3 regions of the Sphingomonas pollutisoli genome follow, and region 1 is predicted to be linked to each of the others. Evidence: predicted binding sites of a transcription regulator. Region 1 holds the regulator's gene; each other region holds the start of a gene.

The links. Region 1 encodes LexA, which represses DNA repair genes until DNA is damaged. Its sites were predicted from a motif close to GTTCCNCNCTTGTTCT; they were not measured.
Region 2: a site for LexA is predicted at 7,202-7,217, ahead of PX554_RS03045 (ImuA family protein). Genes of this name have one in related genera too.
Region 3: a site for LexA is predicted at 3,944-3,959, ahead of PX554_RS26620 (DUF6771 family protein). Genes of this name have one in related genera too.

Annotation. Positions count from the first base shown of each region.
Region 1 covers NZ_JARFNJ010000002.1:96,014-109,133, forward strand. The annotation lists partial or broken gene PX554_RS03880 (anthranilate synthase component II) at 1-257, shown strand, start outside; gene trpD (anthranilate phosphoribosyltransferase) at 365-1,360, shown strand; gene trpC (indole-3-glycerol phosphate synthase TrpC) at 1,357-2,142, shown strand; gene moaC (cyclic pyranopterin monophosphate synthase MoaC) at 2,270-2,746, shown strand; gene PX554_RS03900 (reverse transcriptase domain-containing protein) at 3,106-4,605, shown strand; gene PX554_RS03905 (molybdopterin molybdotransferase MoeA) at 4,637-5,821, shown strand; gene lexA (transcriptional repressor LexA) at 5,890-6,558, shown strand; partial or broken gene PX554_RS03915 (ComEC/Rec2 family competence protein) at 6,563-8,680, opposite strand; gene gltX (glutamate--tRNA ligase) at 8,709-10,148, shown strand; gene PX554_RS03925 (citrate synthase) at 10,167-11,450, shown strand; gene PX554_RS03930 (hypothetical protein) at 11,437-11,649, shown strand; gene PX554_RS03935 (magnesium and cobalt transport protein CorA) at 11,654-12,622, opposite strand; gene PX554_RS03940 (TrmH family RNA methyltransferase) at 12,722-13,120, shown strand, end outside.
Region 2 covers NZ_JARFNJ010000001.1:614,953-628,072, forward strand. The annotation lists gene PX554_RS03025 (hypothetical protein) at 1-417, opposite strand, end outside; gene PX554_RS03030 (hypothetical protein) at 495-890, opposite strand; gene PX554_RS03035 (error-prone DNA polymerase) at 1,039-4,317, opposite strand; gene PX554_RS03040 (DUF6504 family protein) at 4,328-6,520, opposite strand; gene PX554_RS03045 (ImuA family protein) at 6,426-7,181, opposite strand; gene PX554_RS03050 (3-methyl-2-oxobutanoate dehydrogenase (2-methylpropanoyl-transferring) subunit alpha) at 7,349-8,635, shown strand; gene PX554_RS03055 (alpha-ketoacid dehydrogenase subunit beta) at 8,901-9,905, shown strand; gene PX554_RS03060 (dihydrolipoamide acetyltransferase family protein) at 10,000-11,331, shown strand; gene PX554_RS03065 (lmo0937 family membrane protein) at 11,462-11,608, opposite strand; gene ypfJ (KPN_02809 family neutral zinc metallopeptidase) at 11,703-12,617, opposite strand; gene PX554_RS03075 (aldose 1-epimerase family protein) at 12,704-13,120, opposite strand, start outside.
Region 3 covers NZ_JARFNJ010000005.1:417,659-422,908, reverse strand. The annotation lists gene PX554_RS13925 (hypothetical protein) at 1-807, shown strand, start outside; gene PX554_RS13920 (hypothetical protein) at 817-1,455, shown strand; gene PX554_RS13915 (hypothetical protein) at 1,460-3,868, shown strand; gene PX554_RS26620 (DUF6771 family protein) at 3,971-4,177, shown strand; gene PX554_RS13910 (hypothetical protein) at 4,209-4,571, opposite strand; gene PX554_RS13905 (hypothetical protein) at 4,643-4,972, opposite strand.

The DNA of each region.
Region 1 (13,120 bases):
CCGTCGTCCACGACGGCACCGGGCTGTTCGAGGGCCTCCCCTCGCCCTTCACCGCGACCCGCTACCATTCGCTGATCGTCGAGGATCTGCCCGAGGGGCTGATCGCCAACGCGCATGCCGACGATGGCTCGGTGATGGGCGTGCGCCACGCGACGCTCCCCATCCACGGCGTCCAGTTCCACCCCGAGAGCATCGCCACCGAACACGGCCACGCCCTCCTCGCCAATTTCGTGCGGCTAGCGGGGATCGCCACCAAACTCCCCTCCCGTGTGCGGGAGGGGCTGGGGGAGGACCTGCCCTCCTCACAACCGCCGCTCGTGCGGACACCCCCTCCCCTAACCCCTCCCGCAAGCGGGAGGGGGATTTGACCACGATCGCCCTGCTCCCCGACCCCATCTCGCCGCTCTCGCGCGAGAGCGCGGGCGAGGCGTTCGCCGCGATCCTCGACGGCACCGCGCCCGATGCCGAGATCGCCGACTTCCTCACCGGCCTCGCGATCCGCGGCGAGACCAGCATCGAGATCGCCGCCGCCGCGCGCGCCTTGCGCGAGCGCATGATCGCGATCGAAGCGCCCGCCGGCGCGATCGACGTCTGCGGCACCGGCGGCGACGGCCACCACACGCTCAACGTCTCGACCGCGGTGTCGATCGTCGTCGCGGCGTGCGGCGTGCCGGTCGCCAAGCACGGCAACCGCGCCGCCTCGTCCAAGGCGGGCGCCGCCGACACGCTCGAGATGCTCGGGCTCGATCTCGACCGCGCCGCACGCGATGCCGAGGGTAGCCTCGCCGACATCGGCATCGCCTTTCTGTTCGCCGCCAGCCACCATCCGGCGATGAAGCGCATCACCCCGATCCGCCGCGCGATCGGCCGCCGCACGATCTTCAACCTGATGGGCCCGCTCGCCAGCCCCGCGCGCGTGACGCGCCAGCTCATCGGCATCGCCCGCCCCGATTACGCCGCCACCTACGCCGCCGCGCTCGCCGAGCTCGGCACCGAGGCGGCGCTCGTCGTCGCGGGCGAGGAGTCGCTCGACGAACTCTCCTGCGCCGGCCCCAGCGTCGTCGTCGCGCTCGGCATTCCCAACATCGCCGACCGCATCACGCCGGAGGATGCCGGCCTGCTCCGCCACCCGCTCAGCGCGATCCGCGGCGGCGACCCCGCGCACAACGCGCGTGCCCTCCGTGCCCTGCTCGACGGCGAAACCGGCCCGTACCGTGACGCCGTCCTCCTCAACGCCGCCGCCGCGCTGATCGTCGCCGGCACCGCCGACACCCTGAGCGAAGGCGCGGACACCGCCGCCGCCGCGCTCGACGATGGCAGCGCCGCCGCGCTGCTCGACAGATGGATCGCCTACCGATGACCGACGTGCTCGACCGTATCCTCGAAACCAAGCGCGCCGATGTCGCCGCGCGTAAGGCGACCACCTCGCTCGCCGAGATCGACGAGCGCATCGCGCTCCGTACCAAGCCGCGCGGCTTCCGCGCCGCGCTCGACGCCAAGGCGAAGACCGGCCACGCGCTGATCGCCGAGATCAAGAAGGCCAGCCCCTCCAAGGGCCTGATCCGCGCCGATTTCGATCCGCGCGCGCACGCCATCGCCTATCAGGCCGGCGGCGCCGCCTGCCTCTCGGTGCTGACCGACGAGGAATGGTTCCAGGGCGCCGACGAGTATCTCACCATCGCACGCGACGCCTGCACGCTGCCGGTGTTGCGCAAGGATTTCATGATCGATCCGTGGCAGGCGCCCGAGTCGCGCGGGCTCGGCGCCGATTGCATCCTGCTCATCATGGCGGCGCTCGACGACGCGCTGCTCGCCGAGATCGAGGCGAGCGCGACCGAATGCGGTATGGACGTGCTGGTCGAAGTCCACGACGCCAAGGAGATGGAGCGCGCGATGAAGCTCAAGTCGCGGCTGATCGGCGTCAACAACCGAAACTTGCGCGATTTCACCGTCGATTTCGCGCGCACCTACGAACTCGTGTCGAAAGCGCCCAAGGACTGCACCTTCGTCGCCGAAAGCGGCCTCACCACCCGCGCCGATCTCGATGCGATGGCAGACCACGGCATCCACTGCTTCCTGATCGGCGAAGCGCTGATGCGCCAGGACGATCTAGAGGCGGCCACCCGCACGCTGGTGGGATGAGCGCGGCGTCCGCACTTCCCTTCCCCTCCCTGGAAGGGAGGGGACCGAGGGGTGGGTCGGCCCGCGCGGAAACGCTGCGATCCCCTCAGGCCAACCCACCCGCGACCTTTCCGAAAGGGGAGCGCACATGACCGCCCTCACCCACCTCGACCAAACCGGCGCCGCGCACATGGTCGATGTCGGCGGCAAGCCCGTCACCGCGCGGCAGGCGATCGCCACCGGCCGCATCACCATGTCTGCGCACGCCGCCGACGCGATCCGCCACGGCACCGCGCTGAAAGGCGATGTCCTCGCCGTCGCGCGCATCGCCGGCATCATGGCCGCCAAGCGCACCAGCGACCTCATCCCGCTCTGCCACCCGCTGCCGCTCACGCGTGTGCGCGTAGATCTCGCGCCCGACGCCGAGGGCGTCACCGTCACCGCCACCGCCGCGACCGAGGGCAAGACCGGCGTCGAAATGGAAGCGCTCACCGCCGCCAGCGTCGCGCTGCTGACGATCTACGACATGGCCAAGGCGATCGACAAAGCGATGGTCATCACCGGCGTGCGGCTGCTGGAAAAGCGCGGGGGGAAGTCGGGCGAGTGGCGGGCTGCGAAGGTTTAATGCCGGGCGGTATCCCGATCGACCGACACCTTTATAAACGTGAGGCAATTGCATCCGAAGCGCCCGTAGCAGCGTACTGTGGCTTTATGGCAACAGCGTGCCAAAACTTCTACACGACAGTTTACGAATCGTCGCCGCGTGCTAGATATACGGTATCCTTACGCTCACGCGAACAGGAGTAGTTTGTTTATACTGTCAACCGCTAAATTCGCGCTGGTTTGGTACATAGTTGCCTCGCTGGTTAGAATGAATGTGGAAGGATCGGCAAAGACGTAAGTCTCGATGATCCATACTGTTTCAGTATACTCGAAATCGTTCGAAAACGGTCCCAGCAGAGTGTTAATGGCGCTCGATTGATAGTGGTGCTGGGGGAGGAACGCTTCCGAAAGGAAAATTCCGTATGGGATGCGGATGTTCTTCCCCCCTCTCGTGGAGGGCGCGTGGTAGACTGGTCCCCGTCTTTAAAACACTATCCACATTTCGATAAGCCAATACGCCACAAAGATATTGAAGAACTGGTACGAAATCCAGATGCTGTTTCTCGCAACAGCTTCTACCCGTTCATGCGCTTCGAGGAAAAGTGGCAACCCTTCCGCGATAAGGTCGGAGGAAAACCTAAGAAAAAGATTCGACAGCTCCGTTTCGCAAGCAGACGTGACGCTTATATCTACTCGTACTATCGGCATATTCTTCGCGATCCGTATGAAGCATCACTAAGGGCGCGCGATCTCGAACATAGCGTGATTGCTTATCGCAAGCTGGTAACGCCTACAGGCAAAGGGAAGTCCAACATCGACTTCGCTTTAGATGCTTTCAACGTCATCCGGAATTTTGGCCACGCGGCGGTCGTTACGCTTGATATCAGCGCATTCTTTGAGAGCATCGATCACGAATTGCTACGACAGAAGTGGTGTAGCCTGCTTGGCACGGCCGAACTTCCCCGTGACCACCGAGCAGTGTTTCGCGCGATCACTCGATATTCGATCGTCGACCGAGACGCGGCGTACGAACGCCTCGGCTATCTTACATGGGAAGCGAAAGGCGCTGGTAAAATTCCCGTTTACACCACGGGGTTTAAGGACATGCCCCGGCAGCTATGTTCAAACAGCGAATTTCGCGAGAAAATATGTGGAAAGGGTGGCACGTTCGCTAGTTTGATCGAAACGAACGAAAATGATTTCGGCATTCCTCAGGGATCACCGATCTCCGATATGTTAGCAAATATTTATCTTATCGACTTCGATAGCGCATTGAAGGCGTACGTAGATGCCGTTGGCGGCACATTCTTTCGCTATTCTGACGATATAATCATTATTGTTCCCGGCGAAGAAATTGAAGCAATTGCAGCTCGGGACTTTGCTATGAATGAAATCAAGAAACATGGGTCAAAGCTTCTTATTAAAGAAAGCAAAACATCTGTATTGAGATACTTTTCGGTTCCTGGCGGACAAGACTTCAAAAAGATACACGGCGAACAAGGTACAAATGGGCTAGAGTACCTCGGCTTCCGTTACGATGGCAAAGCAGCTTATTTGCGGGATAGCACGATGTCGAGACTTTACCGAAAGGTCACTCGCTCGATCCGCGCAGAGGCGCGTGCATTGGTACGGCGATATCCAGAAAAAGATCAATCATATATAGAAAGCAAGTTTAACGCTGCGAAATTTATGCAGCGCTATGGAAGAGTCGAAGATTTTGACCCGAAAGCCAGCTACGATACTTGGACTTTCTGGACATACGCTAGGCGGGCAATCGAAATATTCGGCCCGTTAGGTAAACCGATCAGCGGCCAGTTGAAAAACTATGGACAAATTGTTCGGACACGAATGACGCATGAAATTGCGCATGCCCTCTCCTAGCGAATAATATATAACTGGCCCGGACCTCAACATGCCACCCCTAGTCTCCGTAGACTCCGCCCTCACCCGCCTCCTCGCGCTCGCAACACCCGTCGCGCCCGAAACCGTCCCGATCCGCGCCGCCGCCGGCCGCTGGGCCGCGTCGGATGTCGCGGCACTCCGCACCCAGCCCTATGCCGATCTCTCGGCGATGGACGGCTATGCGTTGCGCTTCGCCGATCTGCCCGGCCCCTTCACCGTCATCGGCGAGAGCGCGGCCGGCACGCCCTTCGCGGGCAGCGTCGGCGCGCGCGAGGCGGTCCGCATCTTCACCGGCGCGACGATGCCCGCCGGCGCGGACAGCGTGCTGGTGCAGGAGGAGGCCGCGCGCGACGGCGCGATCCTCAGCGTCACCGGCGCCGGCCCCGCTTATGCCGGCCGCAACGTGCGCCGCGCGGGGCTCGATTTCCACGCGGGCGACGTGCTCGTGCCGGCCGGCGCGCGGATCACCCCGGCGCGGATCGCGGTCGCGGCGACCGGTGGGCACGGCGCGCTCCCGGTCCGCCGCCGCGTGCGCGTCGCCACCGTCGCGACCGGCGACGAACTGGTCGCGCCCGGCGCGCCGCTCCCGCCCGGCGCGCTGCCCGAATCGAACGGCGCGATGCTCGCCGCGATGCTCGCCGATCTGCCGGTCGAGGTGATCGATCTCGGCATCCTGCCCGATCGGCTCGACACGATCACCGCCGCCTTCGCTGCCGTCGAGGCCGATATCCTCGTCACCACCGGCGGCGCGTCGGTCGGCGATCATGATCTGGTGCGACCCGCGCTGGAGGCAGCGGGCGGCAACCTCGATTTCTGGCGGATCGCGCTGCGCCCCGGCAAGCCGATGCTGGCCGGGCGGCTGAACGGCGCGGTCGTGCTCGGCCTGCCCGGCAACCCGGTGTCGGCGTTCGTCACCGCGACGCTGTTCCTGCGCCCGCTGATCGCGCACATGAGCGGCGCCGCCGATCCGCAGCCGCGCCGCGCGACCGCGATCCTCGGCGAAGACCTGCCCGCCAACGATCACCGCGCCGATTACCTGCGCGCCGAGACGCGCGGGGGCCGCGTGTACGTCGCCGCGATCCAGGACAGTTCGATGCTGCGCACGCTCGCCCGCGCCGATTGCCTGGTGATCCGCGCGCCGAACGCGCCTCCGGCAAGCGCCGGCGACTCGGTCGAAATCCTGCCGATCGGCTGATGGACACCGCTTGACTTGCATCCTACCGTTCCATATTGGTTCCGCATCTGTTCGGACGGAGGAACGCGATGCTCACTCGCAAGCAGCACGAGCTGATCTGCTTCATCAACGATCGCCTGGAGGAAACCGGCGTGTCGCCCTCGTTCGAGGAGATGAAGGAGGCGCTCGATCTCAAGTCGAAGTCGGGCGTGCATCGGCTCATCAGCGCACTCGAGGAGCGCCAGTTCATCCGCCGTCTGCCCAACCGCGCGCGCGCGCTCGAAGTGCTGCGCATGCCCGAGCGGGTCGCCGCCGCGAAGAAGGCGGCTGTCGCGCCGCCCGCCAACCTCCGCCCGCTGCCCGAGCCCGCCAACGACGTGATCGAGATCCCGCTCCACGGCCGCATCGCCGCCGGCGTGCCGATCGAGGCGTTCGAGGGCCAGTCGATGCTCGCGGTGCCCGCCGCGCTGCTGGGCGGTGGCGAGCATTATGCGCTTGAAGTCGCAGGCGATTCGATGGTCGATGCCGGCATCCTCGATGGCGATTACGCGCTGATCCGCCGCACCGAGACCGCCCGCGACGGCGAGATCGTCGTCGCGTTGATCGAAGACGCCGAGGCGACGCTCAAATATTTCCGCCGCGAGGGCGCGATGGTCCGTCTCGATCCCGCCAACCGCGCCTACGATCCCCAGCGCTACGCCCCCGCGCAGGTCCGTATCCAGGGAAAGCTCGCCGGCCTGCTCCGCCGCTACGACTGACCCGCCACGGGTGACGGTCCTCGCTGTGGCTCACGATAGCGATGTTTCGGGTCGAAAAGGTGATCGCCACTCCACCCGTCTCGGCCAGCGTGGCGGCGTCGAGCTTCAGCCAGCGCGGCGAGCAAGCGCGCGGCAATCGCCGCTCGGAGATGACGATATCGACGCCGGCGCAGAGCGGGACGAGCTGCTCGGACGGAACTAAGTAAGCGCTGCGCGTGGCGAGGATTCGCCAAGCCCCGCGGCGAACGAGGCACAGATCGCGGCTGCACCGCGCGTCAGGCTGCTCGGACATCAGCAGCGGCACCGCATCGACCCCGCCATTCTCGGCGAAGGTCGATGCGGTATAATCGCCGGTCCGATCCCGCAGCACCGCGAGGTTGCCGCCCGCCGTCCGGATCGCCGCGTGCCGCCCGTCCCCGGTGACAAGCAGATCGGGCGCCGGCGTCAGCACCGCCCATGCAGCGCCGATCACCAGCGGCACCGCGCCCAGCCGCCGCCACCGCGTCCGCCACAAGGCGATCCACAGCCCGCCGGCGACCATCAGAGCATAGGCGCCCGCAGGCATCGCCGGTATCGACGCGACCGCCCCCGGCAACCCCGCCACCGAATGCGCGATCCACAGCAGCAGATCGAGCGACCGCGCCGCGACCCACCAGAACGGCCAGCCGGCGCCGACGCAGTCGAACAGCAACGCCAGCGCCTCGAAGGGCATCGTCACGAAGGTCGTCAGCGGAATCGCGACGATATTGGCGACCGATCCATACACGCCCGCGCGGTGGAAATGGAACACCGAGATCGGGATCAGCGCCAGCTCCACCACGACGCCCGTCAGCAGCAACGAGCCAAGCCCGCGCAGCATCGCCCGCCCGCGCCCCTCCTCGTGCGGCCCGAACCAGCGCTTGATCGCCGGATGCTCGTGCAGCGATACGATCGCCGCCACCGCCGCGAACGAAAGCTGGAAGCTCGGCCCCGCGAGCGCCTCGGGATAGAGCGACAGCACCACGAATGCGCCCGCCGCGACCAGCCGCAGCGTGATCGCCTCGCGCCCCATTGCCAGCGCGACCAGCACCAGCAGCGCCGCGACGCACGACCGCACGGTCGGGACTTCGGCGCCGGTGAGCAGCGTATAGCCGATCGCCGCGACCGCGCCCGCCCCCGCCGCGATCAACGGCACGCGCCAGCGTAGCGCGATCCACGGCACCAACGCGAGCAGCCGTCCGACGATCAGCATGACCGCGCCGACCACGGCGGTGATATGCAGCCCGCTCACGGAAAGCAGATGCGCCAGTCCGGAACGCCGCATCGCCTCCGCGTCTTTCTCGGGGATCGCGCCTTGGTCGCCGGTCGCGAGCGCGGCGGCGATCGCGCCGGCGCCGCCGGGCGCGCTCGCCTGAATGTGGCGCGACAAGCGTTGCCGCAGGCCGCCCCCCGCCGCCTCGCCCGGTATCAACACCGCCACGGGGGCGATGCCGCGACCGGTCGCACCGATCCCATCGAACCAGGCCACTCGCGCGAAGTCATAGGCGCCCGGCACCGCCGGCGCCGGCGGCGGGAGCAGCCGCGCGCGCAGCCGTATCGTCGCGCCCACCCCCAGCCCCGTCGGCACGTCCGCGACGGCCAGATTGACGCGCAGGTGCGGCGGCAACACCGGTGCGGTACGATCGCCTTCCGCAAGCACGCGCGACGGCGCCAGCCGCAACCGCACGAGATCGCGCGCCGCGATCGGGTCGACCCGCTCTACCTTCGCCTCGAACCGGGCCAGCACCGGGCCGGCCAGCGGCGCGACGCCGACCGACTCGGCGCGCCACCAGACGAGCAGGACGCCGCACGCGACGAGCATCGCCGCCACCGCGAGCGCTCGCCCGGCGCGTCCACCGTGTCCGATCGCCACGGCCGCGAGCGATACGCCCCCCGCCCCCAGCGCGGCGACGGTCCACGTCAACGGATCGGGAAGTTCCAGCCACAGCGTGACACCCGCGCCGAGCATTACCGGCAGCCACAGCACCAGTTGGTCGCGCTCGGCTTCGAGCCAGCGCTCCAACGCCGCCACCCAAGCGGGCGGCCAGCCGATTTGAAGCGGCGAAGGTCGCGTGCTAGGGGCGTCGGCGGCTAAGCTGGCCATCGATACTCATGTCTGGGAGCAAGCGCGGTTGGGCGCAACATCTGATAGCGCGGCGGCCACGTCCGGCACGCCCGAAACCGCAAACATCGTCACCCGGTTCGCGCCCTCGCCGACCGGCTATCTCCACATCGGGGGCGCGCGCACGGCCTTGTTCAACTGGCTGTACGCCAAGGCCAAAGGCGGCAAGTTCCTGCTGCGGATCGAAGATACCGACCGCGCGCGCTCGACCCAGCCGGCGATCGACGCGATCCTCACCTCGATGCGGTGGCTCGGGCTCGACTGGGACGGCGATGCCGTGTTCCAGTTCGAACGCGCGGCGCGCCACGCCGAGGTCGCGCACCAGATGGTCGAAAGCGGCCACGCCTATCGCTGCTACATGACGCACGAGGAACTGGCGGCGATGCGCGCCGAGGCGGAGGCGGCCAAGCGCCCCCTGCGCGTCCGCAGCCCGTGGCGCGACCGCGCGCCGGAAGCGGGCGACAAGCCCTACGTCATCCGCCTCAAGGCGCCGACCGAGGGCGCGACGACGATCGTCGATCGCGTCCAGGGCAGCATCACCGTTCAAAATTCCGAGCTCGACGATCTCATCCTGCTGCGCTCTGATGGCACACCAACCTATATGCTGGCCGTGGTGGTCGACGATCACGATATGGGCGTGACACACGTCATCCGCGGCGACGATCATCTCAACAACGCCTTCCGCCAGTTGCCGATCATCAAGGCGATGGACTGGCCCGAGCCGATCTACGCGCATGTGCCGATGATTCATGGGCCGGACGGGGGCAAGCTTTCGAAGCGGCACGGCGCGGTCGGCGTGGAATATTACCGCGACGAACTCGGCATGCTGCCCGAAGCGGTGGATAATTACCTGCTTCGGCTCGGCTGGGGTCACGGCGATGACGAAATCATCAGCCGCGAGCAGGCGGTCGCGTGGTTCGATCTCGACGGCATCGGCAAGTCGCCGTCACGCTTCGACCTCAAGAAGCTCGAAAACCTCAACGGGCATTATATCCGTGAGGCGGACGACGGCCGACTGGCCGCGTTGGTCGCGGCGCGGTTCGATCCCGCATTGAGCGAGGATCAGCGCGCCCTGCTCGAACGCGCGATGCCGTCGCTGAAGCCGCGGGCAGCCAGCCTGATCGAACTCGCCGATGGCGCGCAATTCCTGTTCCGTCAGCGTCCGCTCGCGATCGCGGTGGAAGCCGCGCCGCTTCTCGCCGGAAATGCGCAACCGTTGCTCGCTGCACTGCACACGGCGCTTGACGCGCTCGACGGCTGGGATACGGAGGCGCTCGAGTCTGCGGTTCGGCAGGTCGCCGAGGATGCGGGGGTCAAACTCGGCCAGGTCGCGCAGCCGCTGCGCGCCGCCTTGACCGGACGCAAGACCTCCCCCGGTATCTTCGACGTGCTTGTGCTGCTCGGGCGCGAGGAAAGCCTCGGCCGGATCGCCGATCAGATACAGAACTGAATAGAGGAAGAGACATCGATGACCGACACCGCGAAACTGAGTGTAGCCGGCAAGGACGTTGAGAACGCGGTGATTTCGGGCACGGTCGGCCCGGACGTGATCGACATCCGCAAGCTGTATGCGCAGACCGGAATGTTCACCTACGATCCCGGCTTCACCTCGACGGCGAGCTGCGACTCCGCGATCACCTATATCGACGGTGACCAGGGTGTGTTGCTGCACCGCGGCTATCCGATCGGCCAGCTCGCCGAACAGTCGAGCTTCATGGAGACCTGCTACCTCCTGCTCAACGGCGAGCTGCCCTCGGCCGACGAACTCACCAAGTTCGAATATACGATCAGCCGCCACACGATGCTGCATGAGCAGCTCGCGACCTTCTATCGCGGCTTCCGCCGCGACGCGCATCCGATGGCGGTGATGTGCGGCGTGGTCGGCGCGCTCTCGGCGTTCTACCAGGATTCGGCCGATGTGTCGGACCCGATGCAGCGCATGATCGCCAGCCACCGGCTGATCGCCAAGATGCCGACGATTGCGGCGATGGCGTACAAATATTCGATCGGCCAGCCGTTCATGCACCCCAAGAACGACCTGAGCTACACCGGCAACTTCCTGCGCATGACCTTCGGCGTTCCGGCCGAGGAATATGAGGTCAATCCGATCGTCGAGAAGGCGATGGACCGTATCTTCATCCTCCACGCCGATCACGAACAGAACGCCTCGACCTCGACCGTCCGGCTCGCCGGCTCGTCGGGCGCCAATCCGTTCGCGTGCATCGCGGCGGGCATCGCCTGCCTGTGGGGGCCGGCGCATGGTGGCGCGAACGAGGCCGCGCTCAACATGCTCCGCGAGATCGGCACCCCGGACAAGATCCCGCATTATATCGAGCGCGCCAAGGACAAGAACGACCCGTTCCGCCTGATGGGCTTCGGGCACCGCGTCTACAAGAACTACGATCCGCGCGCGACGGTGATGCAGAAGACCGTGCGCGAGGTGTTCGCGTCGCTCAACGTCACGGATCCGGTGTTCGAAACCGCGCTGCGGCTCGAGGAGATCGCGCTCAACGATCCGTATTTCATCGAGAAGAAGCTGTTCCCGAACGTCGATTTCTATTCGGGCATCATCCTTTCGGCGATCGGCTTCCCGACCACGATGTTCACCGCGCTGTTCGCGCTCGCGCGCACTGTCGGCTGGGTCGCGCAGTGGAACGAGATGATCTCGGATCCGGCGCAGAAGATCGGCCGGCCGCGCCAGCTCTACACCGGCGCGACGCAGCGCGATTACGTTCCCCTTGCGACCCGCTGACGCGCTCCGCATCGTCCTCCTCATCGCCGGCGCGCTCGCGCTGGCGATGGGATTGCTGTGGATCGGCCAGGGCTTAGGTGTGATCCGCTGGCCGGCATCGAGCTTCATGATCGATGCGCGGCGCTGGGTACTCTACGGCGCGGTCCTCGTGGTCGCGGGCGGTTTGCTGATCCTTCGGAACCGCCGCCCGCGGCGGTGATCGCTCACAGCCAACCCAATCGCCGGAACCGCCAGTAGAGCACGGCGCATACCCCGACGATCACCGCCAGCGTCAGCGGATAGCCCCAAACCCATTTCAGTTCGGGCATATGCTCGAAATTCATGCCGTAGATGCCGGCGATCGCGGTCGGCACCGCCAGAATCGCGGCCCAGGCCGCTAGCTGACGGGTGATCGCGCCAGTGCGCTGCCCTTCGAGCAGATTGCTGAATTCGAACACCGACGTCAGCACCTCGCGCAATCCCTCGACCATCGATTGTACGCGACGGACATGGTCGAGCACGTCGCTGAAATAGGGCCGCGCGTCAACGTCGATACACGGCAGATCCAGCCGCACGAACTTGCCCGCAACCTCCCCCATCGGCACGAGAACGCGCTGAAAGCGCATCAGCTCGCGGCGCAGCGCGAAGATCCGCGCGACCTCGTCGCGGTTGAGAAACGCGTCGATGGCGCGGCGCTCCATCGCGATCACCTCTTCTTCGATCGTCTCTACGATCGGCAGATAGCCGTCCGCGATGAAATCGAGGATAGCATGCAGGACGTAATCGACGCCCTGCGCGAGCAGCGTCGGCGCCTTTTCGAGATTGTCACGCAAGGATAGATGTTTGCGCGGCGAGCCGTGGCGCACGCTGATGATGTGGCTGTGCCCGACGAAAATCGACGTCTCGCCATAAATGATCTTGTCGCCTTCCAGGTGCGCGGTGCGGGCGACGACGAAAAGCTGGTCGCCATAGACATCGACTTTCGGAAGCTGGTCGGCCTTCAGCGCATCCTCGATCGCGAGCGGATGAAGATTATACGCCGTCTGCAGGGTACGCAGTTCGGCTTCGTCGGGTTCGGCGATGCCGATCCAGACGAACTCCGATTTGTTGTGCGCGCAATCGACCTTCTCATCGATGTCGATCTCGCGCACTTTTTTGCCGTCACGGTAGAGGTAGGCGGCAATCACGCTCATCGACGGGCCTTTGGAAACAGCGGTTTGGTGCGCGGTAGCAGAACACGTGCGCGTCGCTCAATCATCGACGCGGCGCTTTGGTTGCGGCATAGGCGGGCGATGCCGCGCGAGATCACCGCTTATTCGAACCCGCTCATCAAACGCGTGCGTGCGCTGCGCGAGAAACGTCATCGCCGCGAGGAAGGGCTGTTCCTCGCCGAAGGGCTGCGCATCCTGACGGAAGCGCGCGAGAGCGGCCGCCTGCCGATCTACCTTTTCTTCGCGCGGGACAGCGCGGCGCATCCGCTGGTGCGCGCGCTCGTCGCGGACGTCGAGGCGGCGGGTGGCGAGGCGATCGAGACCGTGCCCGACATCCTCTCCAAGCTGTCGGGCAAGGACAATCCGCAGGCCGTGGTCGGCGTCTTCGAGGAATTCGCGGCCGAACTGACCAAGCTCGATCGCGGCGCCGCCAAAATCTGGCTGGTCGCCGAGCGGCTGCGCGATCCCGGCAATCTCGGC
Region 2 (13,120 bases), on a different contig from region 1:
GATGGACAATCGGCGGACCATCCTCCTGCCGCCGTCTTTGGTGGGGCGGGCCGTAACTGTAATCAGCGCATCATCGCGCAGATTGCAGCCGATCGACACGCGGTCCAGATAGCCGAAGTCAGTCAAAGCTGCGTTAAGTGCGGTACGCTCAAATGGAGAGATGCGGTGTGAGAGCCCTTGTATGTCGATCACGCGCACGATGCCGTTCTGATACTGGAACTTGGCGGAAACCTCACCGTAGTTCCGACAGGATACGACTTCTTCTTTCGAAAGCCAGATTGGCTGCAAGGAGCGCCAATAATCCGGACTTTCTCCCGACATAGGGAGCGGTGGAGGCGGCGGAGGTCGGGTCTCGAACGCGGCGCCATTCTGTGATCCCAGTGCACCAAATACCGCCAACAGGCTCCAAATCGACATGCAACCTTCCCGACCGCGAAGGCCACTTCGTCGCACCCAGAGGCCTTGATGGCAACACCGCCTTTTGGTTCCAAAAACTAATTGGACGCGGTGGCCGGGATCAGCTTGCGATACCCATTAGATTTCAGCGTAGCGACTACCTGATAAAGGCAGTTCGCTGGTACGTTATGGTCGGCCAGAACCGAAATAACGCTGCCGTGCCACATTGGCCCGAGTACACGAACTTGATTGGCCACAACCCGCTTCCCGCGACGGCTCGCCCAACAAATGCCATCTGCATCCGCGCTTACTTCAATGCTGACGTTCGTAGCGCGAGTCGACATTGATAATGATCCGATAGCAGGAAATTGCGCTGCTTGCGCCCGCTGTACATTGCCAGTTATCGCCGCTTCATCGGCGTCGGTACGTTGTTGAGCATGAAGAGGTGCTACGAGGCCGAGAATGGCAGTTACAAATAGCGCATGGCGACGCATAACGACTCCTTCGCAATCAACGGACATCATGTTCGCTTTCGTGACAAAGGCAAGCGGCGAGTCGCGAGGGACAGATCGACAATGAACCGAGGCACGGCCGCTTTTGGGCGATAACCGACATCGCCTTCCCGGCATGCACCGCCTCCCTTCAATGGAAGTCATGGCTCTTTACCGGGATCACCGCCGCCGTCTCGCGGTAGTGCCAGTCGATCCGCCCGGGCCGCCACTGCGGATCGCGCGGGTCGATCGTGCCGCCGTGGGTGGCGCCGTCGCCGGGCATGGTGAGGCGCGGCAGGTCGATCTCGCCGACCTGGGCGAGCAGCGCGGTCAGATCGACGATGCGATCGGCGACGACGTGGATCACCAGCCCTTCCTTCTGGACGCGGCCGACGATCGACACCATCGTCGCGGTCATCACCGTGCGCCGCTGCGCCTCGAACCGGTCGGGCCACAGGATGCCGTTGGCGATGCCGGTCTCGTCCTCGACAGTGATGAACAGCACGCCCTTGGCGCTGCCCGGCCGCTGCCGCACGAGGATGATCCCCGCCACCTCGACGCGCGCGCCATCCTTGATGTGCTGGAGATCGCCGCAGGCGCGGATGCCGCGCCGGGTCAGCTCGCCGCGCAGGAAGGTGAGCGGATGCGCGCGCAGCGAGAGTTGCGTCGCGCGGTAATCCTCGACCACCTCGCGTCCGGCGGTGAGCGGGACCAATGCGACCGGCGGCTCGGCGCCGGACACACGCGCATCGGCGGCGGCGAACAGCGGCAGCGGCTTGGCGCCCAGCCCGCGCACCGCCCACAGCGCCTGGCGCCGGTCAAGCCCGAGCGCGTGGAACGCATCCGCGCGCGCGAGTTTCTCCAGCGCCAGCGTCGAGATGCCGGTGCGGCGCCACAGATCCTCGACCGAGGCGAACGGCGCAGCGGCGCGCGCCATCAGGATCTTGCCGACCTCGGCGCCGGACAGGCCGGAGACGATGCGCAGCCCGAGGCGAAGCGGCGCCAGGGCGGACCCCGCACCCGCGCGCGGCGGGCCCAGCACCGTATCCCAATCACTCGCGTTGACGCACGGCGGGAGCACCGTGACGCCGTGTTCGCGCGCGTCGCGGACGATCTGCGCGGGCGCGTAGAACCCCATCGGCTGCGCGTTGAGCAGCGCGGCGCAGAACACATCCGGGTGATGATGCTTCATCCAGCACGACGCATAGGCGATCTTGGCGAAGCTCGCCGCGTGGCTTTCGGGGAAGCCATAGCTGCCGAACCCCTCGATCTGTTTGACCAGCCGCTCGGCGAAATCCTGCGCGATGCCGTTGGCGCGCATGCCGCCGACGAGCTTCTCGTTGAACTTGCCGACCCCGCCGGTCATCTTGAACGTCGCCATCGCGCGGCGGAGCTGATCGGCCTCGGCAGGGGTGAAGCCCGCACCGACGATCGCGACCTGCATCGCCTGTTCCTGGAACAACGGCACCCCAAGCGTCTTTTCCAGCACCGCCTTCAATGCGGCGTTTGGATAGGTGACCGCCTCCTTACCTTCGCGGCGCTTCAGATACGGGTGCACCATATCGCCCTGGATCGGCCCCGGCCGCACGATCGCGACTTCGATGACGAGATCGTAGAATTCCGTCGGCTTCATCCGCGGCAGCATCGACATCTGCGCGCGGCTCTCGATCTGGAACACGCCGAGCGTATCGGCACGCTGGATCATCGCATAGGTGCCGGGGTCGTCGGTCTGCAGCGCGTCCGACGCCATGCCGAGATCGAGGCCCTTGTGCTCGCGGAGCAGATCGAAGCACCGCCGCATGCACCCGAGCATGCCGAGGCCGAGAATATCGACCTTCATGAAGCCGAGTTCCTCGATATCCCCTTTCTCCCACTCGATCACGCGCCGGTCGGCCATCGCCGCCGGTTCGATCGGCACGAGGTCGTCGAGCCGGTCGCGCGTCAGGACGAAGCCGCCGGGATGCTGCGACAAATGGCGCGGCGTGCCGATCAATTGCGCGGCGAGGCTGATCGCCAGCGCGAGCCGTGGCTCGTTTTTATCGAGGTTGAGCGCCTCGACATGCGCGTCGGGCACGCCCTCGCTCGACCAGCCCCAGATCTGGCTCGCGAGCCCGGCGGTCATGTCCTCGGGCAGACCCAGCGCCTTGCCGACCTCACGGATGCTGCCGCGTGAACGGAAACGGCTGACGACCGCGGTCAGCGCGGCATGGTCATGGCCGTAGGTGCCATATATCCATTGGATCACCTCCTCGCGCCGTTCATGCTCGAAATCGACGTCGATATCGGGTGGTTCGTGGCGGTCCTTGTTGATGAAACGCTCGAACAGCAATTTGCGTTCGATCGGGTCGATCGAGGTGATGCCGAGCACGTAGCAGATCACCGAATTCGCCGCCGAGCCGCGCCCTTGGCACAGGATATTCTGACTGCGCGCATACGCCATGATCGAATTGACCGTGAGGAAATAGGGCGCGTAGCCCATCTCGCCGACCAGCCCGAGTTCGTGTTCGAGCATCGCGGCATACGCCGGAGGCGGATTTCCTTCGAACTGGCGCGCCAACGCCGTGCGCGCGAGATGTTCGAGTGCGGTCTGGGGCGTGCGCCCGCTGAGCACGATCTCATCGGGATATTGGTAATCGAGATCGCGCGGAGAGAAGGTGCAGCGTTCGACGATCGCTTCGGCGGCGGCGAGCGCCTGCGGATGGTGGCGAAAGCGGCGCGCCATCTCCCGCGGACTTTTCAGGTGCCGGTCGGCGCTGCGTTCGCGGCGGAAGCCGAGTTCGTCGATCGTGCATTTCTCGCGGATCGCGGTGACGACATCCTGCAACATGCGGCGTTCGGGCATGTCGTATAGCACGTCGCCGGTGACGACCGGCGACAGGCCGAAGCGGCGCGCGCTGTCGGCAAGCGCGTGCAAGCGCCGTGCCTCGCCGGGGCGGCGGTGTTGCGTCAGGCATAGATGGCCGACGCTGCGACCGAAGATGTCCGCCATCCAGCGCAGGTGGTGCGGATCGCCGGTATCGGCGAGGCCGGGGACAAGCGCGGCGACCAGCCCCTCCGCATGCGCCGCCACGTCTTCCCAATGCAGGAAGCACCGGCCCTTCTCGCCTTTATGCGCGACGGCGCGCCCCTTGCCGAGCGTCAGCAGGCGGGTGAGCCGGCTCCATGCCGCGCGATCTTCGGGCCAGACCAGCAGCGATGCGCCATCGACCAGATCGAGCCGGCAGCCGGCCACGAGGCGGATCGGCACCCCGTGCGCGGTGAGTTCCTCGGCGGCGACCAGCCCACGCACGATGCCGGCGACCGAATTGCGATCGACGATGCCGAGCGCGGGAATGCCGAGCGCGGCGGCGGCTTTGAACAGCTCCTCGGGCGAGGACGCCCCGCGCAGGAACGAATAATGCGTCGTCACCTGGAGTTCGGAGTAGGTCATGACCGGGCGATCATCCGAACGCGCCGTGGATGAACCAGGCGAGGTCGCCGGTTTCCGGGCGTTCGCCGTCGCCACGGCGGAACAGCCAGAAGCGGTGGCCGGCTTCGTCCTCTACGCGGAAGTAATCGCGCACCGAATCCGCCTCGATCGCGCGCCGCCACCATTCGCCGAGGATACGCTCCGGCCCGTCGGCGCGGACGACGCGATGCGTCTGGCCGCGCCAGGTGAAACGGCGCGGCGGCTGATCGGGCAGTTCGGCGATGACATGGTCGAGCGGCTCGGGCCGGCGCAGCAACCGCGCCGGGCGCGGCCAGCGAGGATGCCAGGGGTGGAGATCGACACCGCGATCGAGCCGGCGGACATCGTCGGGCTTCAGCCGGTCGATCGCGCGCGCCGCATCGGCGAGCGGCGCGGCGGGTTCGAGCGAGCGTTCGGGCACATCGCTCTCCACCGGCCGCATCCGCCACAGCCGCGCGTCGCCGATCCGGTTGGCGAGGGTATCGACCAACGGCGCGATATCGGCGGCGCGCTCTTCGAGGCGCTCCTCGAACGGCTGCGCATCGAGCGGATCGGCGCGGCGGACGTGGAGCGCGAGCGAATCGATGCCGTAGCCCGGGGCGATCTCGGCGATGCGGCGGGTGACGAGGCGCAGCATGTGCGCGGCATCGCGGCTCGGCCGGGCCAGCCCGATGCGGAGCCGCTGGGGGACGCCGTCGATCCGGTCGGCGACCAGTTCGAGCATCCGCGCGCCCTTGCCGGCTTGCGCCAGCGCGGTGACGAGGCGTGGCACCAGCGTGTCCAGCCAATGCTCGATCGCCTCGGCGGTGGCGATCGGCTCGGCGAAGCGCTGCACGACCGCGATCGGCTCGGGCGGGACGACGGGGTCGAGCGGCTCGGCGACGCGGCCATGCGCCTGATCGAGCCGGGTGAGGAGCGCGTCGCCGAAACGGCGCGCGAGCGGCGCGCGCGGCAGCGCGGTGAGCTGCCCGACCGTCTCGACGCCGAGATGGACCAGCGCGTCGATGGCGGCGGGATCAAGGCGAAGCGCCGCGAGCGGCAGCGGCGCGATGGCGGCGGTGTGTTGCCCGGAAGGAATAATCCAGCATCCGTCGCCCGGGCGCAGGCCGGGGCCGCTGTGTTGCGTGGCGAGCCGGTTGCCCGACACGCAGCGGCCCCGGCCTGCGCCGGGGCGACGGCCTTGGGTACCAAAGCGTGATATCGCCCAGGCCGCCCCCGGCGTATCGGCGATCGCGACGCGCGCGGTAAACCCCAACCGGGCGAGCAGCCGCACGATCCGCCGCGCCATCGCCGCCTCGCCGCCGAACAGATGCGCGGTGCCGGTGATGTCGAGCAACAGCCCGTCCGCGTCCGATACCGCCGCGATCGGCGTCCAGCGCCGCGCCGCGGCCGTGGCGAGGCGCAGCAAATCCGCAGCATCGCCCGCCGGATCGGCATCGCGGATGTCGAGGCCGGGCACCAACGCGCGCGCCTGCGTGATCGCCATGCCCGGCGCGAGGCCGAGCGCGCGCGCCGCCGGGCAGGCGGCGGCGATGACGAGGCGGCTGCCGTGCTTGAGGCTGGTGACGAGGGGGAGCGCTTCCCCGGTTTCCCGCGCAGGCGGAGGCCCAGAGTCGCGGACGCTATCGCCTGTGGCTCTGGACTCCCGCCTGCGCGGGAGACCGTTAGCACTCGGCCCAAGCGATTTCGGCAGCGAACCCGCCGGGCGGAACGGCTGGCCGCCGGTCGCCTCGTCGGGCGGCATCGCGCGGAACGGCATCGCCGCGGCCTCGCTGCGGCGGCCGAGATCGCGCAACGCGGGGCGCTGGTGCGCGGGCAGAGCCGCGATCTCGGCGGCGACCTTGGCCTTGCGCTGGCGCGCGGTCTCGAGATGCTCGGTAACGGGCGCGCGGTCGTCCGCGCGCGCCCATTTCGCGCCGGGGCGCCAGCCGCTACCGCGCGGCACCGAGCAGGCGACGGCTTGCTCGGCGGCTGCGGCTTCAACGAGTGGGGCCGCGCCTCGGGCGAAGCCCGAGTCGTCGGACGGCGCTTCGCGCCGCCGGCCGCTTTCGGCGTGCCGCGAAATAGCTTCGCCATTACGACGTGCGCCTTCAGGCAGCATCGACGTAGGAATAGCGGTCCGCTCCATCCGCCGCAGCCGCTCGATCGGCCAGTCGGGCAGGTAGAGCGAGGCGACCCGTTTCATCGCATGCCTCCATGATGGTTTCGAAAGGTTCGCCGCCGCGCTGTCGCACCAGCGCAACGTGCCAGCACGCGCGCCCCACTCCCTCGACCGGGAGCGGCTCCGACGGCGCGCTGCCGATCCGCCAGCGCGTGATCGCGGCGGAGGGCACGTGGAGCGGGTTCCCGCCTTCGCGCGCATGCCGCTTGAGCAACAGCGCGATCGTCTTGCCGCCCTCGGCGGCGAGTTGCAGGCGGCGGGTGTTGGGCATGGCGGCGCGCTTGACCTCGCCGATCACCGCGCCGAGGCCACGGTGGCGCAAGCCCTCCTCCATCAGCGCGAGCACCTCGGCATCGTCGGCCGCCTCGGCATAGAGCACGCGTTCGGGATCGAGCCCGGCTTGGTACAGCCCCGGCGCGAACAGATCGCGTCGGCGCACCACCCACAACACCGGCCCCCAGGCGCGCGCGGCGGCGCCCGCCATGAACAAAGTGGCGGCGGCATCGTCGCTGGGATCGGGGCTGGCGGCGGCGATCTCGTGGAGCGAATCGAGCCGCAGCCCGCCGCTCGCGATCCGTTCGTCGAGCGCGGCCACGCCGAACGGCAGCACCGGACGACGCTTGAAGCCGTCGCCCTGGATCGCCCGCAAGCTTTCGCGCAATTCTGCTATGGTGGCTGACGACACGATTCGACTCACTGCTGATCGTTCCTATTTTGTTCTCTTTGATGCGGGTGAGTCAATGGCCTTGCCGCCACAGGGCCTAGCCAAGACCGTTGAAATATAATAACAACGGCGCATAAGATGATTTCGGGCGTTTTTACGGACGTGCCGATGCGAATCGCGGAGAAGTGATGCCAAGCGACCATCCCGGCGCCAATCTGCCACCGCTGTCGTTGTACGTACCAGAGCCGCGCTTTCGGCCGGGCGACACGGTGGATTTCACCCAGGTCGCGCTGCCGCCCGCCGGCCAGGCGCGTCGGCCCGACACCGCCGAACCCGCTGCCACGTTCACCGACCTCGCCTATGATCTCATCCGCGTGCTCGATGCGGACGGGCAGGCGGTCGGTGCGTGGAACCCGCGGCTATCGCCCGATACGCTGCGCGCCATGCTGCGCAGCATGGTGACGGTGCGCGCGTTCGACGAACGCATGTTCCGCGCGCAACGCCAGGGCAAGACCAGCTTCTACATGAAATGCACCGGCGAGGAGGCGGTGGCGGTGTCCGCCGCCTTCGCGCTCGATCGTGACGATATGTGTTTCCCGTCCTACCGCCAGCAGGGGCTGCTGGTCGCGCGCGGCTGGAGCCTGATCGACATGATGAACCAGATCTATTCGAACAAGGGCGACCGGTTGCAGGGCAAGCAGCTCCCGATCATGTATTCGGTGCGCGACGCCAGCTTCTTCTCGATCTCGGGCAACCTCACCACGCAATATCCGCAGGCCGTCGGCTGGGCGATGGCCAGCGCCGCCAAGGGCGACACGCGCATCGCCGCCGCCTGGTGCGGCGAGGGATCGACCGCCGAGGGCGATTTCCACTCGGCCTGCACCTTCGCGAGCGTGTACCGCGCGCCGGTGATCTTCAACGTCGTCAACAACCAATGGGCGATTTCGAGCTTCTCCGGGTTCGCCGGCGCCGAATCGACCACCTTCGCGGCGCGCGCGATCGGCTATGGCATCGCCGGGCTGCGGGTGGACGGTAACGACGCGCTCGCGGTCTATGCCGCCACCGCCTGGGCCGCCGAGCGCGCCCGCACCAACCAGGGGCCGACGCTGATCGAACATTTCACCTACCGCGTCGAAGGCCATTCGACCTCGGACGATCCCGGCCAGTATCGCTCCGCCGGCGAGGCGAGCGCGTGGCCGCTCGGCGATCCGATCACGCGGCTCAAGGATCACCTCATCGCGATCGGCGCATGGGACGAGGACGCCCATGCCGCGCAGGACAAGGAGGTCGCCGAAACGGTGCGCGCCGCGCAGCGCGAGGCGGAGGCCAACGGCATCCTCGGGCACGGGCTGCACCAGCCGCTCGACACGTTGTTCGACGGCGTGTTCGAGGAGATGCCGTGGCATTTGCGCGAGCAACAGGCGCAGGTGCTCGCCGAAGAGGCGGCAAGCGGCCGCCCGTGGGCGCGCAAGTGATGGGCCACCTTATTCGCGGCGAAGCCGCCTCCCCCTTTCTTGGCGCCGTCGTGCCGTCGCGCGCGTCTCGCGTCCTTTTGGTCACGCGGAGGCGCGGAGGCGCAGAGAGAGCAGGATTGCTGGAAGACACTCCTCCTTCTCTTCTTCGCGCCTCCGCGCCTCCGCGTGAACCGAAATTCCCATGCGCGCAAAGGCGCAAGGACGCGAAGCTTCTTGGAGCCGCTGGCGCGGCGGGGGGTTTCGCATGACCGAGCCAACCACCCGCATGAACATGATCCAGGCGATCAACTCGGCGATGGACGTGATGATGGATCGCGATCCCGCCGTGATCGTGATGGGCGAGGATGTCGGCTATTTCGGCGGCGTGTTCCGCGCGACCGCCGGGCTGCAGGCGAAATACGGCAAGACCCGCGTGTTCGATACGCCGATCACCGAATGCGGCATCATCGGCGTCGCGGTCGGCATGGGCGCCTATGGGCTGCGGCCGGTGCCGGAAATCCAGTTCGCCGACTATATCTATCCCGCGCTCGACCAGTTGGTGAGCGAAGCGGCACGGCTGCGCTATCGTTCGGCGGGGGAGTTCATCGCGCCGATCACGGTGCGCTCGCCATTCGGCGGCGGCATCTTCGGCGGGCAGACCCATTCGCAAAGCCCCGAGGGCATCTTCACCCATGTCTCCGGCATCAAGACGGTAATCCCCTCGACCCCCTATGACGCCAAGGGGCTGCTGATCGCCGCGATCGAGGACAATGACCCGACACTCTTCTTCGAGCCCAAGCGCATCTACAACGGCCCGTTCGACGGCCATTGGGACCGCCCGACGCAGAATTGGTCGCAGCATCCGGCGGGCGCGGTGCCCGAGGGCTATTACAAGATCCCGCTTGGGCGTGCGAACGTGGTGCGCGAAGGCGAGGCGCTGACGATCCTCGTCTATGGCACGATGGTCCACGTCGCGAGCGCGGTGGTGGCGGAGGCCGGTGTAGACGCCGAGATCATCGATCTGCGCACGTTGGTGCCGCTCGACATCGAGACGATCGAGGCGTCGGTGAAGAAGACCGGGCGCTGCATGATCATCCACGAGGCGACTCGCACCGGCGGGTTCGGCGCGGAACTGTCGGCGCTGGTGCAGGAGCGCTGCTTCTACCATCTCGAAGCGCCGATCGAGCGTGTGACCGGCTTTGACACACCCTACCCGCACAGCCTCGAATGGGCCTATTTCCCCGGCCCGGTGCGGATCGGCGAGGCGCTCAAGAAAGTGATGAAGGACTGATGGGCCATCCCATCCCCGTTGGTGTCGAGCGAAGTCGAGACACCTGCGCGGCCCCCTGTTTCTCGACTTCGCTCGAAACGAACGGATTACGGTAATGGCGCGCTTCACCTTCAAACTCCCCGATATCGGCGAGGGTATTTCCGAGGCCGAGATCGTCGCCTGGCACGTCGCGGTGGGCGACCGGGTCGAGGAGGACCAGCGCGTCGCGGACATGATGACCGACAAGGCGACCGTCGAGATGGAATCGCCTGTGTCTGGCACGGTGATCGAACTGGCGGGCGAGGTCGGCGAGCAGGTGTCGATCGGCGCGGCGCTGGTGGTGATCGAGACCGACATGATCGACATGGACGCGGAGGAAGCGCCGGCGTTGCGCCCGATCGACCTGCCCGCACCGGCGGAGCAGGCGTTCGAGGCGGAGAATCCGGGGGCTGAGGAGGTCGTGCAACCTGTTCCCCTCCCTGAAAGGGAGGGGCTAGGGGTGGGTCGGCCCGAGGCCGATCGTGCGCCCGCCACGAGCCAACCCACCCCCGCCCCCTCCCTTGTTCAAGGGAGGGGAGAAGACGCGAAGATCCTCGCCTCACCCGCCGTCCGCGAGCGCGCCAAGACGCTAGGCATCGATCTCGCGCATGTCAGGCCGGCAGAGGGCGAGCGAATCCGCCACGCCGATCTCGACGCTTATCTGCGCTACGGGTCTGCGCAGGGCTATCACGCGCCGCACGCCGCCGGCGCGCGGCCCGACGAGACCGTCAAGGTCATCGGCATGCGCCGCCGTATCGCCGAGAACATGGCGGCCTCCAAGCGCGCGATCCCGCACTTCACCTATGTCGACGAGATCGATGTCACCGCGATCGAGGACATGCGCGCCGATCTCAACGCCAATCGTGGTGATCGCCCCAAGCTCACGATGCTGCCGCTGCTGATCGCGGCGATCTGCAAGACGATTCCCGCCTTCCCGATGCTCAACGCGCGCTATGACGACGAAGCGGGCGTGGTGACGAGGGCTGGCGCGGTGCATCTCGGCATGGCGACGCAGACCGACGCCGGGCTGATGGTGCCGGTGATCCGCGATGCGCAGGACCGGAATGTGTGGCAATTGGCGGCCGAGATCGCGCGACTGGCCGAGGCGGCGCGCACCGGCAAGGCGAGCAGCGCGGAACTGTCGGGATCGACGCTGACGGTGACGTCGCTCGGCCCGCTCGGCGGGATTGCGACCACGCCGGTCATCAACCGGCCCGAAGTGGCGATCATCGGCCCGAACAAGATCGTCGAGCGCCCGGTATTCCGGGGCGACGACATCGTCCGCGCCAAGCTGATGAACCTGTCGATCAGTTGCGACCACCGCGTGGTCGATGGCTGGGATGCGGCGAGCTTCGTGCAGGCGCTCAAGCGCTATCTGGAAACGCCGGTGCTGTTGTTCGCGGGCTGAGCGTCCGCGCGGGGCGTGCGGGAATTCAACCCGTTCGTCCTGAGCGAAGTCGAAGGACGTGCCACCGGCATTACGCTTGGGGCACGTGCTTCGACAAGCTCAGCACGAACGGAGTGTCTTCGTTAGGTCGTTATAGCGCGCGGCGACCGGTGATGAGCTGAATAACCACGACGATGACGGCGATCACCAGCAGCAGGTGGATCAAACCACCGCCGATATGCACGGCGAAGCCGAGCAGCCACAGAACGACGAGGATGACGGCGATAGTATACAGCATGGTTCAGGCTCCTCCTACTTGAACACTTAACGTCGCGCGGGGCAAAGGCGTTCCGCCTGCGTGACAAAACGTTGCTGATTAACGCCGTGATTTTTCAGATCGCTCCCGAAAACGTGTCGCATCGCGCGGGATCGCCGCTGTCGAGACCGGTCTGGAGCCAGTGCTGGCGCTGCGCCGAGGTGCCGTGGGTGAAGCTGTCGGGCACCACCCGGCCCTGCGCCTGCTTCTGGAGCGTGTCGTCGCCGATCGCGTACGCGGCGGTCATGCCCTCCTGGATATCGCCCGGATCGAGCCGGTCGCGGTTCTGCGCGGCCCAGACGCCGGCATAGCAATCGGCCTGCAATTCGAGCCGCACCGACATGCGGTTGCCCTCGGCCTGGCTACCCTGCCGTTCCGCTTGCGCGACCTTGGCCGAGGTGCCGAGCAGATTCTGGATATGATGCCCGAATTCATGCGCGATCACATAATCCTGCGCGAAATCGCCCTTGGCGCCAAAACGATTGCCGAGTTCATCGAAGAAGCTGGTGTCGAGATACACGCCCTGGTCCTGCGGGCAGTAGAACGGGCCCATCGCGCTCTGCGCGGCGCCGCAGCCGGACTGGCCGCTGCCCGAATAGAACACCAGCTTGGGCGCGACGAACCGCTCTCCCGATTGCTGGAAGATCGCCGCCCAGGTCTTGTCGGCCGAACTGAACGCGTTGCACGCGACTTTGCTGGCGGCATCGATCGTGCAGCTCGATTTGGTATCGGTGCCGTGGCGCGCGCTCTGCTCGCTCGGCGCGCTCGTCCGCACGCCGCTGCCACCGCCGCCGAGGCTGCCCAGCCCGCCGAACACCGCGAGCGCGATCAACAGGATCACCACGCCGCCGCAGCCGAAGCGGCTGAACACCATCGGCAGCAGCCCGAACAACAGCCCGCCGCCGCCGCCACCACCGAACCCGAAGCCGCCGCCACCCTGGCCGCGCTGATCCTCGACATTGATGTTCGGATCGAAATCGTCGAGACGCATCGCGCTGGCCCTTCACAATTCGGTGTCGCTGGCATCCTGAATGCGCAAGCGCGACGGTCGTTGCAAGGGCGTGCCGATTTTCGCGCTCAGCGCAGCGTGATCTCCATCCGGCACGTCCAGCTTTCGCCCGGAGCGATCTCGAACACGCCGGGCTTGTCGCGGAAATCGCCGGTGAAGCCCTGCGGATCGGCGATGCCGTGCCACGGCTCGATGCAGATGAACGCCGAACCAGGCTTGGTCCAGATGCCGAGCTTGTCGGTATCGGGGAAGGCGATCTCGAGTTGCGGCCCGCCTTCCACGCCGTAGCTGACGCGGCGCGAGGCGAGACCGTTCCAGATCAGCGCATCGTCCGCGAACAGCGCGTCGGACAGGTGCAGCACGCGCGCCTCGAGCGGCGACGCGCGTTCGCCCGGTGCCGCCAGGCCGTCCTTCAGCGCGACCAAGCCGCCGGGCTCGTCGGCGTCGAACGCGATACGGTGCCCGGCGCGCGGCGCGCCATACGG
Region 3 (5,250 bases), on a different contig from region 1:
GCTGCGGGCAAGTTTCAGGACACCCCGGCGCAACCCCTCCAGCTCCCGCAGGCCCCGCCATCTGTCTCTATGGGCTTCATGCCAACCACTACCGCTCCCACAACCGATCCGGCCTCACGGCTCCCACAGGCCCCTCCAAGGCGCCCCGGAGCCTTCGACAAGGACCACTATCAACAGACCATGCTCGCCCTAGCAGCGGGGTTCTTCGGCTCACAGAACTTCGGGGAGGGGCTCGGTAAGGCCGCTGAAGCAATCTATGCGGGCAACGCCGACGCCCGCCAGCCCCTCAAGTCCACTTTCGGGGGGCCGGACGACTCCTTCCGGATCAGCACGGACCCGAGGACCGGACAGCAGACCGTGGAGGCCGTACCGGCTTTCCAAGATTATCTGAGGGCGAAGGCGGAAGCCGCCGCTAAGGCGAAGATCAAGCCGGTCCCCGCAAGGGACAGCTTGGACGCTCAAGGGCGCCTCGCGGCCGTCGTCGGCGCCTTGCCTCCCAAGGATCAAGCGGCAGCATGGTCCGAGGGCCGCGCCCGGCTTCTCGGCATGGGCTATGAGGGCATCCCGGAGACCTACAGTCCCGCGTACACCCGCTTCGGCGGCACGGTTCCCGCAATGAACGGCTTGGCCCTCGCAGGGCAACGCGCCGGGGAAACCGCACGGCACAATGGCGTCATGGAGGGCCTCACGGCCGCTAGGGTCCACCAGACCGACCAGCGAATTGCGATCAGCAAGGCCAAGGGACCGGGCAAGCCCAAGGGCAAAATCTCGGCCGCCAACTCCGACCTTTCGTATCTCGCACAATAAGAAGACAACATGAGCGACGCTCTCAAAGAACGCATTAACCTCCTCATGATCGGGGAGGCTCAACACAAGCTGCGGCCGGAACATCAAGCCGAGCTGGATAGCTACCGCCGCCAAGGCCTCGCACGTGGCGCCGCATCGGACCAATCGGCAACCCCGCAAGGCTCCGGCGGGGCCCTTGAGACCAACTCGGCCCGCGACAAGGCCAGATCGCAATTCTCGGTGATCGACCGCCTACAGCCCGCCGTTGATCGGGTCCGACACCTCCAGAACACTACGCTGTCAAAGCAGGGCCTTGGAGCCCTTGCCGAGTACAATCCCTTCGACTCTGGCAATCAGGCCTATGACGCGGCCGTTGCCAATCTGACCGCTTTGGCCCGTCCTGCCACCCGCGTAGCCGGGGAGGGAAGCATGTCGGACTTCGAGTCCAAGATTGCCACCGCAACGCTTCCGGGGCGCTACCACTTCGACAGTTACAACAATGAAGCGTTGGACGGTCTGCAACGGCTGATCGACAGCGGACGCAAGACTGCCTCGCAGCAGCTCGGGGTTCCGATCGCATCCCGCCAAAACCCGCAGCTCCCCAAGGCCCCGCCACGCCCCGGCGGCTCCTCGGCGGACTCCCTGCGCCGCAGATACGGATTGAAATAAGCACATGGCAGACATCAACCGTATCCGGGCCAACGTCGGCTCCATGATCGACCAAGGGGCCCCTGAGGCGGACATTGAGACCTACTTGGCCTCCGAGAACGTCAAGGCGGAAGACCTCCACGCCCCCCGCATGTCCAAGGATGACGACAGGGCCTACGCGGCCCTAGCGGCCAACCCGAAGTCCACCGCAGCGGACCTCAAGAGCTTCGTGCGCCAGCGGGGTTTGACCCTCCGTGACGAAGACGTGGCCGCGTTCATTGACGCTCGCGACACCAAGCATTCCAAGGTGGCCCATAGGGTTCGCTACGAGGGCCTTCCGGAGGCTCCACCGCCCGGGGCGCTCACCAACTCCATCGCCACCATAACTCAGGCCGTGGACGGCTTGGTGCCCGGCGCCTCTCGGAACCTCTGGGGCGCCATGTCCACCGCAAGCAACGCGGCGAACGCGGCAGTCGGCAAGGAGAAATTCGATCCCGGCGCGGCCTTCGCGGAGGGGGAGGAGGACCGGGACATCCTCGGGGAGACCTTCGCGGCGGAACATCCCAACATCAGCGCAGCATCCAAGGGCGTAGGCATGGCGGGGAGCTTGTTACTTCCGCAAGCCAAGCTCTTTCAGGGTTCCAAGGTCCTAGCGGGAATGGGCAACGCGGCCTTGAACGGCGCGGGCTACGGGGCGCTCTCAGGGGCCCTCAACGACACCGGGGACGGACGCTTGAGCAACGCAGCTCTCGGCGGGGCCTTCGGTGGCGTGCTGGGCGGTGGAGCCGTCCCGGCGCTCCATTCTGCGGCGGCCTTCATCCCTGCGGCCCGGCGGAACATTCCGGGGCTGGACACTGCTGCAAGGGTCCTCGGGAACATCCCCAAGCGCCTCACCGGGCGGCCCTTGGAACAGCCGGGGCAGGCGGCACGGACACAGGCCGAACGCATCCTCGCCAAGGAGCTGCCTCAGAGCAACATAGCGACCGGCATGGGCTCCGGTTCCGTCCCAGCAACTCCCGCCAACATTCAAGCGGAGGTGGCCCGCAGGCAAGCTCTTGGAGTCCCTGCGATGCCCATGGATGTCTCGGAGAAGGGCCGCCGGGTGACAAGCTGGGCCCTCCAGGGAGCCGGTCCGGCAACCACAAGGGTCCGTGAGATGCTCATGGCCCGACAGGCCGGCATGGGAGGCCGTGTCCGGGATCATATCCAAGCCGAGCTAGGGCCGGCGGTTGACCCGGTAGCGGCCGTGGAAGGCATCAACGCCCGTGCGGCGGCGGCTTCGGCTCCGGGGTATCGCGAGGCCTATGCGCAGCCGGTGAAAATCACCGATCGTATGGCGTCAATCATGCAGACCCCGGCGTTCAAAGAGGCAGTTCCGCAGGCTGTCCGCAATATCCTCAACGCGCAGCGCGACCCGCACGCTTTGGGCTTCAGGCTACACGGCGACGGCTCAGTCATGGCAGGCGAGACGCTTTCCACCGAGGGCTTCGACCAAGTCATCAGGGCCATGCAGGACAACGCTAGGAGCGCAATGGACACCTCGGGCATGTTCCCGAGGAACACCACTAACTCGGTCCACATCAACAATCGCGCCCGAGACCTTCGGGGCCAGCTCGCCGAACACAACGAACCCTATCGGGACGTCACGGCGAACTATGCGAACGAGATGGCTATCAGGGACGCTCTGGAGGCCGGCCAGGGCGTGGCGAACCTCTCGGGCCATGAGATTGCCGGACAGATGCGCCACATGCCTCCGCACGCTCAAGAGGCGTGGATGACAGGTGCCCGCACGGCCTTGGCAGACGACGCGGCCCAAGCGGGGCTCCGGCCGGGCACCAACGTGGCCCAGCGGACCCGCCAGTCCCTCGGGCTCTCCGGGGCAGGCCAAGCGGCAGCTTATGGTGACTTAGGGAAGCAACACGCCTTGGAGGCGATGTCCGGCAACCCCGGCGTCATCTCCCGGCTGGACGATCGGCTGGAAGGAGAGGACCAAGCGTACAAGTCCTTCGCGGAGACCTTCGGGAACTCAAAGACGGCTTCAAGGCAAGCGCTCGACCGATCGCTGTCCGGCTCCTCGCTAGGCCCCGTGGCCCGTGTGGTGCGCGGGGACCTTGCGGGGGCACTGGTGGACGTTCTGTTCCACGGTAATCCCAAGGGAACGCTGCGGTTCAAGCAGGACGTGCAGGACCACGTTGCGGACATCATGTCCTCGTCTGATCCTCGCAGCATGGGAGAGGCGATGTCGTCCATCATCGAGAGGGCCCAGCGTGACGCCCGGTTCGCTCACGTCCTCAATCGGGCGGCAATCAATCCCTCCAAGCTGATCGCGCTCCACGCGGCGGCGCTGGATGCGGACCCGCTTGTCCGGAACGATGACGGCGACCTTGTGCAGCCCGGCCCCTTGCCGCTCCCTGAGTATCTGAGCGGCCAGTAAGGCATCTAGAGACCCTCGGCCCTTCCCATCTCGGAGGGGCTGGGGGCTCCTGCCTGACGGGCGGTCTTCCCTTTTGTTCCGTATTTGTTCTATATTATCGGGATGTCCAGAGTCGCCCCTAATTCCGCCCTCGTGTCCACCGCTATGGACGCCATCGCCACCGCGCCCGGCTGGGCCCGTGTCGGATTGACGTTCGGTAACGAGAGGCTTCGAGAGGCCGCCCTTGCAGAGCTTGCTACGGCGGTTGCGGAGAGGCTGGAGAACCCCGAGGTGCCGCCGGACCCTAATCAGCTCCGGTTAGCCCTGTAACCGTTAAATCCGGCACGTGCTGAGCAGCGGGTCATTTTTTCAGGCTGCAATGGCCCGCACGTTCCTCGACGACCCAGAACGTGGCGAGTCGCCGGGCTTCGGTCCCCTCGGCCTGTGCGGATGCCGCTGTCTCGTTGGCGTCCTCGTCGTCCGTTGCGATGCCGTCCGAAAGGATATCGTTGCAGGCCATGTGGACAGCCTCCGCAACATCCCCGGCGGGGTCCGGCGAGGTGGATAACGCCTTGCCCCATTTCTCGATGCAGATTTGAGCGTCGGCTGAAAGGTGCGTTACGGTGGGATCGGTTGCGGCGCACCGCTCCGGGTCATAGGCTGGAGAATTTGAACAGGACGCTAGAACGGCCGCAGCGACAGCTAGAGAGGCTACAAGGCGCATGTGGGCTCCTTGGACGGGCATGAAAAACCCCCGGCTCTATGAGGGAGCCGAGGGTCAAAGAGCTAGTCCAATTATGCCGCGAGCCGCAGGGCTTCCGCATCGTCAAAGGTTAAGGCTATCGCTTGAACTGGATGACCTTGTACGCTGCGGTCCGCCTGTTCGATCAGGAAGTAATCGCCCATCCAGTGGGCCTGTCCATCTTCCAGCGCGATCGTATCTATTGAAGTGTCGTGGGCCTTAAGGGTCTCAAGGTCCCAGAGGCTCAAGACCACGTTCTGCATGGGCGCCCCTACGGCCCCCTCATCTTTCTGCAACACGACGAACACGCCGTCCCCCATCGGCTCCGCAAACCCGTCCGCTAGTTCGATTGCGGGGAATGCAAAGCTCTCGTTCGTAACCATTCAAGTACCCCTCCGATAAAACACCGCCGTGGCCCCCCACGGATCACAGCGTTCGCATCGTATTGCACGGCTCTTGATCCGGTACAAGCCAAGGTACATAGCGGGGGCGGTTTCGAGCTTATTAGCCTAGATATCACGCCATTTCTGGGGGCTTGAGGTGCAGTCCAGCCCTGTCCACCAACCCTTCATCTCGGGGTGTCTCCCAACCCCTCAAAAACCGTTGTTTCCTCGGCGCTTGGGGGTTGCCGGTTGTCTCAATCCGTCTCAATCTGTCGCCA